DNA from 3 places in the Streptomyces sp. NPDC051018 genome. Region 3 is predicted to be linked to each of the others. Evidence: riboswitches for the same ligand, from Rfam matches in the RefSeq annotation. Region 3 holds a riboswitch; each other region holds the start of a gene.
What was found. A riboswitch is a leader RNA that binds a small molecule or an ion and turns the genes downstream of it on or off. The one in region 3 is predicted to bind cyclic di-AMP.
Positions count from the first base shown of each region.

Region 1: another riboswitch for cyclic di-AMP. It lies ahead of ACIBCM_RS04375 (peptidoglycan DD-metalloendopeptidase family protein); the one in region 3 lies ahead of ACIBCM_RS27345 (transglycosylase family protein).
Region 2: another riboswitch for cyclic di-AMP. It lies ahead of ACIBCM_RS22345 (transglycosylase SLT domain-containing protein); the one in region 3 lies ahead of ACIBCM_RS27345 (transglycosylase family protein).

Region 1 covers NZ_JBITFN010000002.1:118,182-121,448, forward strand. The annotation lists gene ACIBCM_RS04370 (tyrosine-protein phosphatase) at 1-307, opposite strand, end outside; cyclic di-AMP (ydaO/yuaA leader) riboswitch at 1,348-1,502, shown strand; gene ACIBCM_RS04375 (peptidoglycan DD-metalloendopeptidase family protein) at 1,507-2,475, shown strand; gene ACIBCM_RS04380 (STM4011 family radical SAM protein) at 2,582-3,267, opposite strand, start outside.
Region 2 covers NZ_JBITFN010000013.1:14,962-18,228, reverse strand. The annotation lists gene ACIBCM_RS22355 (DUF397 domain-containing protein) at 1-14, shown strand, start outside; gene ACIBCM_RS22350 (NAD(P)-dependent alcohol dehydrogenase) at 198-1,166, shown strand; cyclic di-AMP (ydaO/yuaA leader) riboswitch at 1,598-1,756, shown strand; gene ACIBCM_RS22345 (transglycosylase SLT domain-containing protein) at 1,761-2,243, shown strand; gene ACIBCM_RS22340 (DNA helicase) at 2,655-3,267, shown strand, end outside.
Region 3 covers NZ_JBITFN010000019.1:13,871-17,137, reverse strand. The annotation lists gene ACIBCM_RS27350 (transglycosylase family protein) at 6-953, shown strand; cyclic di-AMP (ydaO/yuaA leader) riboswitch at 1,242-1,417, shown strand; gene ACIBCM_RS27345 (transglycosylase family protein) at 1,422-2,144, shown strand; gene eno (phosphopyruvate hydratase) at 2,595-3,267, shown strand, end outside.

The sequences.
Region 1 (3,267 bases), on a different contig from region 3:
AGAACTCCGCGCCGTCGGCCGGATCGCTGAGCGGCAGATTCAGGTTCCGTACGCCCGGCAGTGCCACGTCCGGGCCCTCCAGCCGCATATCGGCGGCATTGCGGAAGTCGAAGATCGTGTGCAGCCCCAGCCCGGAGAGGAAGGACGCGTCACTCGCCGTCGCGTCGGCGAGATGACCGCTGCGGAAGAGCCGCCCGTGCCGCACCGTCCTGCCGTCCACGGTCGGGAGCCCGCCGACATCGCGGAAATTGCGTACCCCGGTCAGTTCCGGCTCGGTCGACGGGACCTGCGGCAGCTGCTGCGTCACAAAGGCTCCTGAGGGTCACTGCCGTCGGCGCCGGTCGCCGACTGTGGCGTGTTCTCGACGATACGACATGGGTTCTTCGGGCAATTACTTTGTCCTTCCTGGTGGGAGCGTGCCCGGTGCCTTGATCCATGTCCGATGCTGAGTGATTATGTTGAATTGTATTGATTTCTGGGCTGTGGGGGCGGTGGTGCTCGGTCGGGGGTCGGGTCCGGGGGTCGCGGCCGGGCTCGTGGCGGCCCTCTCTATCGGTCACAGGGCGGCCGTGCCGTTGCCGGCGGGTCGTGGGCCGGAGGGTGGGTCGTGGCGGGCCCCTGGGGTGTGAGCCCGCGGTGGCGATGGGTGTCCCGCTCCGGGGCCGGACATCGCCCCGGGGTGGTCGGGGGTTCGCTGCTTTCCGAAGTGCGTGTTCCCGTGGTGAAGTTCGGATGGCGAACTGGAGGAGGAGTTCTCCTGGTGGGGGAATGGGCCGTTCTGGCCGACGCCTCTGCCGCAGGTGAATGCCCTTCAGGCGCCGCGTCATGGGAGCCGGATGGGCTGGCGCGGAAAAAATTTAGCGGCCATTCGGAGCGGAGTCGCGACCGGAATCGCCGGAGGCGCCTCCGGCGTGATCAGGATTCGTGGGTGTGCCTCAGGGAGGGGTGCTCATGACGTCCGGCTGAACGGCAGGCGACTTGTTGCCGACGGTATCGCCCGAAAAGTGACGGGAAGTTGAACGGCCGGGCGTGGCCGCCATGGCCTATAGGGGCTTCTGGTCATCATGTCCGAATTGAACCCTTAGGTATAACGTGCCCTGTCTGTAGGGGAGATGGTTCCGCTCGTGAGCAGGATCATATTCGTGACGGTGTGTGGCCGGATCGGGAAAGAGGAATTCGGCCGCCCAAGGGGAGTTGGCGGAGCCGGGTAGACAGAGGGTGACCGGGTATTCCGCGCCGGAAAGATCCGTGTCACGGATCGGGAAAAGGCTCGGCTTGTTCCCTTCGGCGCGGCCGGTCTACGGTCACGGCAGTTCGGACGGAACGCCTAATCCTGCCGCCGTCCGGAATTCCCACCCACCCACGCGTGGCAGGAGCGGGGGACCCAGGTAGTACGCCGATCCCGGAGTTCCGGACGGCTTGGGGTGAAGTCGCGCTGCCGCGCGGCCGGGCATCTCCAGCCCTAACCCGACAGCTCACCCCGCAGGCGCCGGAGAGGAATGCGTCATGCCCAAAAAGGGTAAGCACCGCCGAATTACGTCCAGCCCCCTCACCCGTGGCTTCGTCGCCGCCGGTACCGGTGGCGCGGCCATCGCCCTTCCGCTGATGGGTGCGAGCGGCGCCCAGGCGGCGGAGCAGTCGGCCCCCGCGACCGTCGCCGCCGTCCCCGCCGCCCCGGTGGCCCAGCAGTCCGCCGCCGCTCCCGTGACCTACCGCGTGGTGGCGGGCGACTATCTGTCCAAGATCGCCGCGGACCACAACCTCAGCGGCGGCTGGCAGAAGCTCTACGCCGACAATCGCGAGGCCGTCGGTGAGAACCCCTCGCTGATCCACCCCGGCCTGGAGCTGACCCTCGGCGCCAAGGCCAAGGCCAAGAGCGACGCCCCGGCGAAGTCCGAGACCCGCTCGGAGCCCCGCGCCTCGCGTGACGACGCCCGTGAGAGCGCCCCGGCCCCGGCCGCCCCGAAGGAGACCGCCTCCAACACGTCCGCGTCGGCCGGCTCGGTCGAGGCCACCGACGACGACGCCGCGCAGAGCACCCCCGAGCCGAGCGCTCCCCAGGCCGGCGGCGGCTACACCACCCCGGTCGCGTCCGCCAACGTCAGCACCCCGTACCGCGCCTCGGGCTCCATGTGGTCCAGCGGCTACCACACCGGTGTCGACTTCACCGCCTCCACCGGTACCAGCATCCGGTCCATCGGCCCCGGCACCGTCGTCTCCGCCGGCTGGAGCGGCTCGTACGGCAACGAGGTCGTCATCAAGCACGCCGACGGCAACTACTCCCAGTACGCCCACCTCTCCTCGCTCTCCGTCTCCGCGGGCCAGAGCGTGAGCGGTGGACAGCAGATCGGGCTCGCCGGCTCCACCGGCAACTCCACCGGCCCGCACCTGCACTTCGAGGTCCGCACCGGCCCCGGCTACGGCTCCGACATCGACCCGGTGGCCTATCTGCGCCAGCACGGCGTCTCTCTCTGACGTTCGTACCAACGCCCGCAACCCCTCGTGCCGCCCGGCGGTGGCACGGGGGGTTGCGGCGTGCTCCCGCTTCGGTGATCCGGTCCGGCGGGTGGGCCGAGCGGGATCACCACACCGTCAGGCCCCCGGGCCGGGCGGCGGGGACGCGTTCCAGTACGCCGCCCGCGAAGACGTCGTACAGCGGGAGCGCCTCCAGATGCACATAACCGATGTGGCAGTCGCAGACGGCGAGCGGGCAGGCGCGCGGGCGCAGCGCGGTCCGGTACGAGCCGTCGTACAGATTGCCCAGTTCGGCGGGGACGAAGTGGCAGCGGCGCACGGTGCCGTCGCCGTCCACCGAGACGACCGACTCGCCCGTCCGGCAGGGGAGACCGGCCGAGCGGTGCGGATGGCGGCTGTACGGGAACAGGGGATCGAGCGCGGTCCACTCCGCGGCTTCCGGGTCCGTGTACCGGTGGCCTTCCGCGGCGTTCACCCAGAGGTAGACCTGAGAGGGAAGTCCGGCGCGGAGCCGGCGGGCGTGCTCCAGATGCTCGGGCAGCCCGACCACACCGACACTGAAGCGGATGCCCAGCCCGGTCAGCTCACGGCACTTGCCGAGGAACCTCTCGTACGGGGTCTGCCCGGGGTGGTAGGTGCACCAGAGCGCGAGCGTCCCGGGATCGGCGTCCGCGAGCCAGTCCGTGCGGCAGCTGAGATTGGTCTGGATCGCCACCCGCCGCACCTGCGGCAGCCGGGACAGCTCGACCAGAGTGCGCCGGTACCAGGAACGGACCAGGCCCTCGCCCCAGG
Region 2 (3,267 bases), on a different contig from region 3:
CCGCACAACACTGAAGCCGTACGCCTGCACAACGTCAGCCGACCCCGGCCCGAACCAACGGAACGGGCCGGACCGGCGGGCGAGGAGGGCACCACCCGGCCTCTGACATATGGGGGACATCTAGGGGACCCGGAGGCTGGTCAGAGGTTCGATCCGGCGCGATGCTCTGGGGCAGCATCCGAACCAGGGGGGACCCCATGAAGGCCATCGTCCATGACTTGTACGGCTCCGCGGACGGCTTAGAGCTGCGCGACATCGACCGCCCCGTTCCCCGGGACAGCGAAGTGCTGGTCCAGGTGCGCGCCGCCGGGGTGGATCCGAGCATCCTGCACCTCATGACGGGCAAGCCCTATATGGCCCGCCTCGCCTTCGGGTTCCGCAAGCCCAAGAACCCCGTTCGCGGCTGGGACCTCGCCGGGGTGGTCGAGACGGTCGGTGCGAAGGTGACGGGCTTCAAGCCGGGTGACGAGGTCTTCGGCAGCGGCGACGGATCGCTGGCCGAGTACGCCTGCGCCAGGGCCGACAAGCTCGCGCCCAAGCCCGGCAACCTCACCTTCGAGCAGGCCGCGGCTCTCCCCGTCTCCGGGGTCACCGCCCACCAGGGCCTCAGCGGCAGGGCGCGCCCGAGGCCGGGGCAGAAAGTACTGGTCATCGGCGCCTCCGGCGGCATCGGGACCTACGCCGTCCAGCTCGCCGCCTCGTACGGAGCCGAGGTCACCGCCGTCTGCGGCCCCGGCAAGGCCGACTTCGTCCGGACCCTGGGCGCCACCGACGTCCTCGACTACACCACCCAGGAGATCACCGACGGCGGGCACCGGTTCGACGTCATCCTCGACACCGCCGGCAACCGCCCGCTGTCCCTGCTGCGCCGCGCACTCGCCCCCAAGGGCGTCCTGGTCATGGCCGGAGGCGAAGGCGGCGGCGACTGGGTGGGCGGCCTGGGCCGCCAGCTCCACGGCTACGCGCTCTCGCCGTTCCTGGGCCAGACGCTGAGCTCCCTGATCGCGCTGGTGCGCCACAAGGACCTGATGATCCTCAAGAAGCTCGCCGAGGACGGCACGATCGCACCGGTCGTCGACCGCGCCTACCCGCTGACCGAAGCCGTCGCCGCGATCAAGCACCTGGAGACGGGCCATCCCCGGGGCAAGATCGTCGTGACCGTATGAGCCGTGCCCGTATGAACCGGGCGATCGCGGCCAGGGCCGGGGCACGGAGGACGCCGTACGCGGGGCACGATGAGAGGCCCTACCCCTTCTGGGAACTATGGAGCCCCTCACACCCAATGGATGAAATGTCCCATTTGGCTGCTTTCTCGCCAATAAACCTAAACGCCCTTCGCTATGGCGTCTTTTGAATAACGACTCCATAAGTGACAAGCGTCACCCGGAGACCCGAAACGATCAATTCACTCCCCGGCCATCCCATCGCCATGAAAAGCGAGTTGGGCCCCTCCGCCGGATCATGGAAATCCGGCACCCGAAAGCCAGACCCGGAAATGGGTTTCGAAAAGGAAACCGCGCCTTGTCTCCCTCGCCCGGTCTCGTCTACGGTCATCGTCGACTCGGGACGGAACGCCTCATCCTGCCGCCGTCCCGCACAGAGCCGACCGACTACTCACTCACGGCAGGAGCGGGGGAACCAGGTAAGTCGCCGGTACCGCAAGGGACCGGCTAGGGGTGAATCCGCGCCTTCGGGTGCGGTAGGGCATCTCCAGCCCGAATCCGACAGCTCACCTCGCAGGCGACGGAGAGGAACTCAATATGTCTGCCCAGGTAAAGCTGTCCCGTTTCGGAACCCGCTCGCTCACCAGGGGTCTTGTCGCGCTCGGCGCGGCCGGCGCCGTGCTGGCGCTCCCGCTGGCCGGTGCCGCCACGGCCCACGCCGCCCCCGCCGCCACGACGGCGACCCAGGCCACGACGTACCCCGACAACCTCGACGGCTGGATCAGGGAAGCGCTGTCCGTCATGGCCGATCACGGAATTCCCGGCAGCTATGAGGGAATTCACCGGAACATCATGCGCGAGTCCTCCGGAAACCCGCTGGCGATCAACAACTGGGACTCCAACGCCGTGGCCGGAACGCCGTCCAAGGGCCTTCTCCAGGTGATTGACCCGACCTTCCGGGCCTACCACGTTCCGGGTACGTCCACCGACAGCTACGACCCGGTCGCCAATATCGCCGCAGCCTGCAACTACGCGGCCGACCGGTACGGATCGATCGACAATGTCTTCGGGCCGTACTGACACTGCCTGAACTCCATACGCGAGAACGCCCCCGGGATCCCGGGGGCGTTCTCGCGTATGGAGGCCGATATGCCCCCGCACCCTGCGACAGCAGACGGAAGACAGGACGGAGGAGGAGACCGGGAGCGGAAGGACCCGCGAACCCGGCGGGGTCGGGCGTCCACAGGATCGGGGTAACTGCCGCCAACGAGAGGCGTGTTGACAATGTCAACACGCCTCTCTACGTTGTGGGCCGGTTCTTTCCTGCTTCCGTTGAGCAGCCGTGCGGGGCTTGTTCCGGGGGCATGTCATGCGACACAGGGGGGTGTGAGTCATGGGTGAAGCCACGGCGGACGGGCGGGGTGCTCCCGGGCTCGGGGGAGGCGTTGCGCGAGCTGTACGCGGATCTGCGCCGGGAGGCCGTACGGGGGGTTGTCTCCGAACTCACCTTCCGGGCACGGGCCCAGGCCATCGGGTTGGGGGAAGCCGAACAGATACGGCTGCGGGCCGAGCTCGCTCACCGGCACTCCGGCCGTCCTGCTCACCCGGTCCCGGCTGCTGTGCCAGTCCCTCGCGCCCCTGGTACGGGCGCTGGGCACCGAGGACGCGGGGGTGACGGTGGCGACGGCGCACTCCTGGCTCGCCCGCTGGTACGGGGAGGTCGCCCCGAGAACCGACGACGGCTGGTACGACTGGCCGGCGTTCTACGAACGGGCGGCCCTTCGCGAGGCGCCCGGCGCGCTGAGTCTGGTCGTGGACGAGGGCCAGGATCTGCCGCCCGCCTTCTACCGGCTGTGCCGGCTGCTCGGGGCGGAGGTGACCGTGTTCGCCGACGAGTGCCAGCGGCTCACCGACACCCGGTCGACCCTGGGGGAGATCGAACGGGGTCTCGGCGCCTGCGCCCGGCACGGCCTCGGCGGAAACCACCGCAACACCCGTCAGATCGCCGAGCTGGCCGCCCGCTTCCACACGGGCGCCATATCTCCCGCGCTGCCCGGGCGGATCGGGCCGCGTCCCCGGCTGCACCGGCTGACCGGCCCCGGGG
Region 3 (3,267 bases):
ACTGCATGCTCTCCGGAAATGGTCGCCATCGCCGTCCCCGTCAGGCCCCTGCCATCGTCGTCGCCGCGGGGGTGACGGGATCCGCCATCGCGATCCCCCTCCTCGGCGCGGGCTCGGCGTCCGCGGTCGACGGGGCGGTGTGGGACCGGGTCGCGGAGTGCGAGAGCGCGGGCCTGTGGAGCGCGAACACCGGCAACGGCTACTACGGCGGACTCCAGTTCTCCCAGCAGGTCTGGGAGGACTTCGGCGGTACGGAGTACGCGGCCCGGCCCGATCTCGCCAGCCGCTCCCAGCAGATAGCCGTCGCGGAGAAGGTCCTTGCCGCGCAGGGTCCCCAGGCGTGGCCGTCGTGCGGCACGCTCGCGGGGCTGGCGCCCGGTGGCACCGATACGGGGGCGGCGGTCGACCCCGGGCCCGCGCCCGCACCCTCCGGTACCCCGTCCGGCGCTCCCTCCGGCACCCCGGCTCCCGGGCAGAAGGCCCCCGGAGAGCAGAAGGCGCCCGGGGCGAAGGCACCGGGAAAGAAGACGCCCGCACCGGGGGCGACGGCCCCGGCCGCGCCCGGCGGCGGCAGCGCGGGCAGCGGTACGCCCGGCGCCGAGCCCGCGCCCGAGGCGACCGGCTCCTCCTCCGCCGACCCGGCCGACCCCACCGCGCCCACCGGCCCGGGTGGTGCGGACAAGAGCCGTGGAACGGACGGCGATCGCGCCTCGCGGAGCGACTCCGCGGCCCGCCCCGGCGCCAACGACCAGAAGCAGACGGGCGGTACCGGCGCCGCGGAGGTCCCGCCCCTCACCTACACGGTCAAGCCCGGCGACAACCTCTGGGCCATCGCGGAGGAGAAGAAGCTGGAGGGCGGCTGGCCCGCGCTCTACGAGACCAACCGGGAGACCGTCGGCGCCGATCCGGACCTCATCCTTCCCGGTCAGAGCCTTGAACTGGGCTCGGAGTAGCGGGAATCCACCCGGAAATCGCGCCCCGGTTCACACCTCTTTGTCCGATTCTGCGCAAGTGAGACATGGGTCTCTTTGCCGAATCCGGCCCATCCCGTCCGGCGGAATGTTTCATTCCGTACTCGACCTGCGGAAACGCGGGTTGTGGCAGTGGCGGGATGGGCGGTTTTTCCCTGATGGGCCTCTTTGAACATCCGGGACAGGTGTGCCTACGGTCTGAACCGCTCGCCACCGCGGGCACCGTCGACCGTCACGCCGAATCCTGCCGTCGGTCGGGGGGAACAGTCGTCGCTCAGAGCGCCGAAGGCAGGAGCGGGGGACCCAAGGTAAGTGCCGGACCCGTCCGTCGAGGATGAACGACGGGCACCCGGCTCGGGGTGAAGCCGCGCGCCAGGACGCGCGGCCGGGCAACTCACTTGGCCCGAACCCGACAGCTCACCTCGCAGGCGTCGGTGAGGAGATCGTTCCATGCTGTTTTCCAGCAAGGGCAAGCACCGCCGCCCGTCCAAGGCCGCCAAGATCGTCGCGTTCGCCGGCATCACCGGTGCCGCCGTCGCCGCACCGCTGATCGGCGCCACCTCCGCCTCCGCCGCCACCGCCTCCGAGTGGGACCGGGTCGCCCAGTGCGAGTCCGGCGGCAACTGGTCCATCAACACCGGCAACGGTTACTACGGCGGCCTCCAGTTCTCGTCCTCCACCTGGGCCGCGTTCGGCGGGACCGCGTACGCCCCCAACGCCCACCAGGCGTCCAAGTCGCAGCAGATCGAGATCGCCGAGAAGGTCCTCGCGGGCCAGGGCAAGGGTGCCTGGCCGAGCTGTGGTGTGGGCCTGTCCAACTCCGCGTACACGGGCTCCTCCAGCTCCGGCTCCTCGCAGCAGTCCCAGTCGCAGTCCCAGTCCCAGTCCCACCAGCAGTCGAAGCCCGCGCAGAAGCGCGCCGAGGCCCCGACCACCCGCTCCGAGCGCTCCCACGCCCCGGCGCAGCAGCAGGAGTCCCCGAAGCCCGCCGCCAAGGCCAAGGGCTTCCAGAAGGGTGACGGCGAGTACGAGGTCAAGGCCGGCGACACCCTGAGCAAGATCGCCGAGGCGAAGAACGTCGACGGCGGCTGGCAGAAGCTGTTCGAGCTGAACAAGGACATCGTGGACGACGCCGATGTCATCTACCCGGGCCAGCAGCTCCACCTGAGCTGACCCCGCACTCCGCACGGCATCCGCCGACCGCACAGGCACCCGCCCGGAGCACGGAGCCCCGTCCCCCGGCGGGGCACCTGTCCGCGGCACGGCACCTGTCCGCGGCACGCACCCGCCCCCGGCGGGGCACCGGAGCACCCCGGTCCGACGCGCTTCCCCCGTACGCGCCGGACCGGGGTTTTCCCGTGATCCGCCCGAGCCGCCGGGCGGACGGGATGCCCGCGCCCCCGCCGCGTACATCTCCCGGAGCGGTCCCGGTACCCCCGCGACGGGCCTTACCGATGGGTAGTGATCACCCGTCCGCCCGTCCTTTTCTCCCTCGCCGACGCGCTTCACGCCGTTTTTCGTCCCAGGGAGCGGGCAGCGACAGGGCCACGACCCCCGGCCGGTTAGGCTCGTGCCGCAAGGCCGATGAGGCCCTGCACTTCCAGCGTCACATCCCAGAAGGAGATGCTCGTGCCGTCCATCGACGTCGTCGTAGCCCGGGAAATCCTGGACTCCCGAGGCAATCCCACGGTCGAGGTCGAGGTCGGCCTCGACGACGGAAGCACCGGCCGTGCCGCCGTTCCCTCCGGTGCCTCCACCGGAGCGTTCGAGGCCCTTGAGCTGCGCGACGGTGACAAGGACCGTTACCAGGGCAAGGGCGTCGAGAAGGCCGTCCTCGCCGTCATCGAGCAGATCGGCCCGGAGCTGGTCGGCTACGACGCCACCGAGCAGCGCCTGATCGACCAGGCGATGTTCGACCTGGACGCCACCCCGGACAAGTCCTCGCTCGGCGCCAACGCCATCCTCGGTGTCTCCCTCGCCGTGGCGCACGCCGCGTCCGAGGCGTCCGACCTGCCGCTCTTCCGCTACCTCGGCGGCCCGAACGCGCATCTGCTGCCCGTTCCGATGATGAACATCCTCAACGGCGGCTCGCACGCCGACTCCAATGTGGACATCCAGGAGTTCATGATCGCGCCGATCGGCGCGGAGTCCTTCTCCGAGGCCCTGCGCTGGGGCACCGAGGTCTACCACACCCTCAAGAAGGTCCTGAAGCAGAAGGGCCTGTCCACCGGCCTCGGCGACGAGGGCGGCTTCGCGCCGAACCTCGACTCCAACCGCGCCGCGCTCGACCTCATCC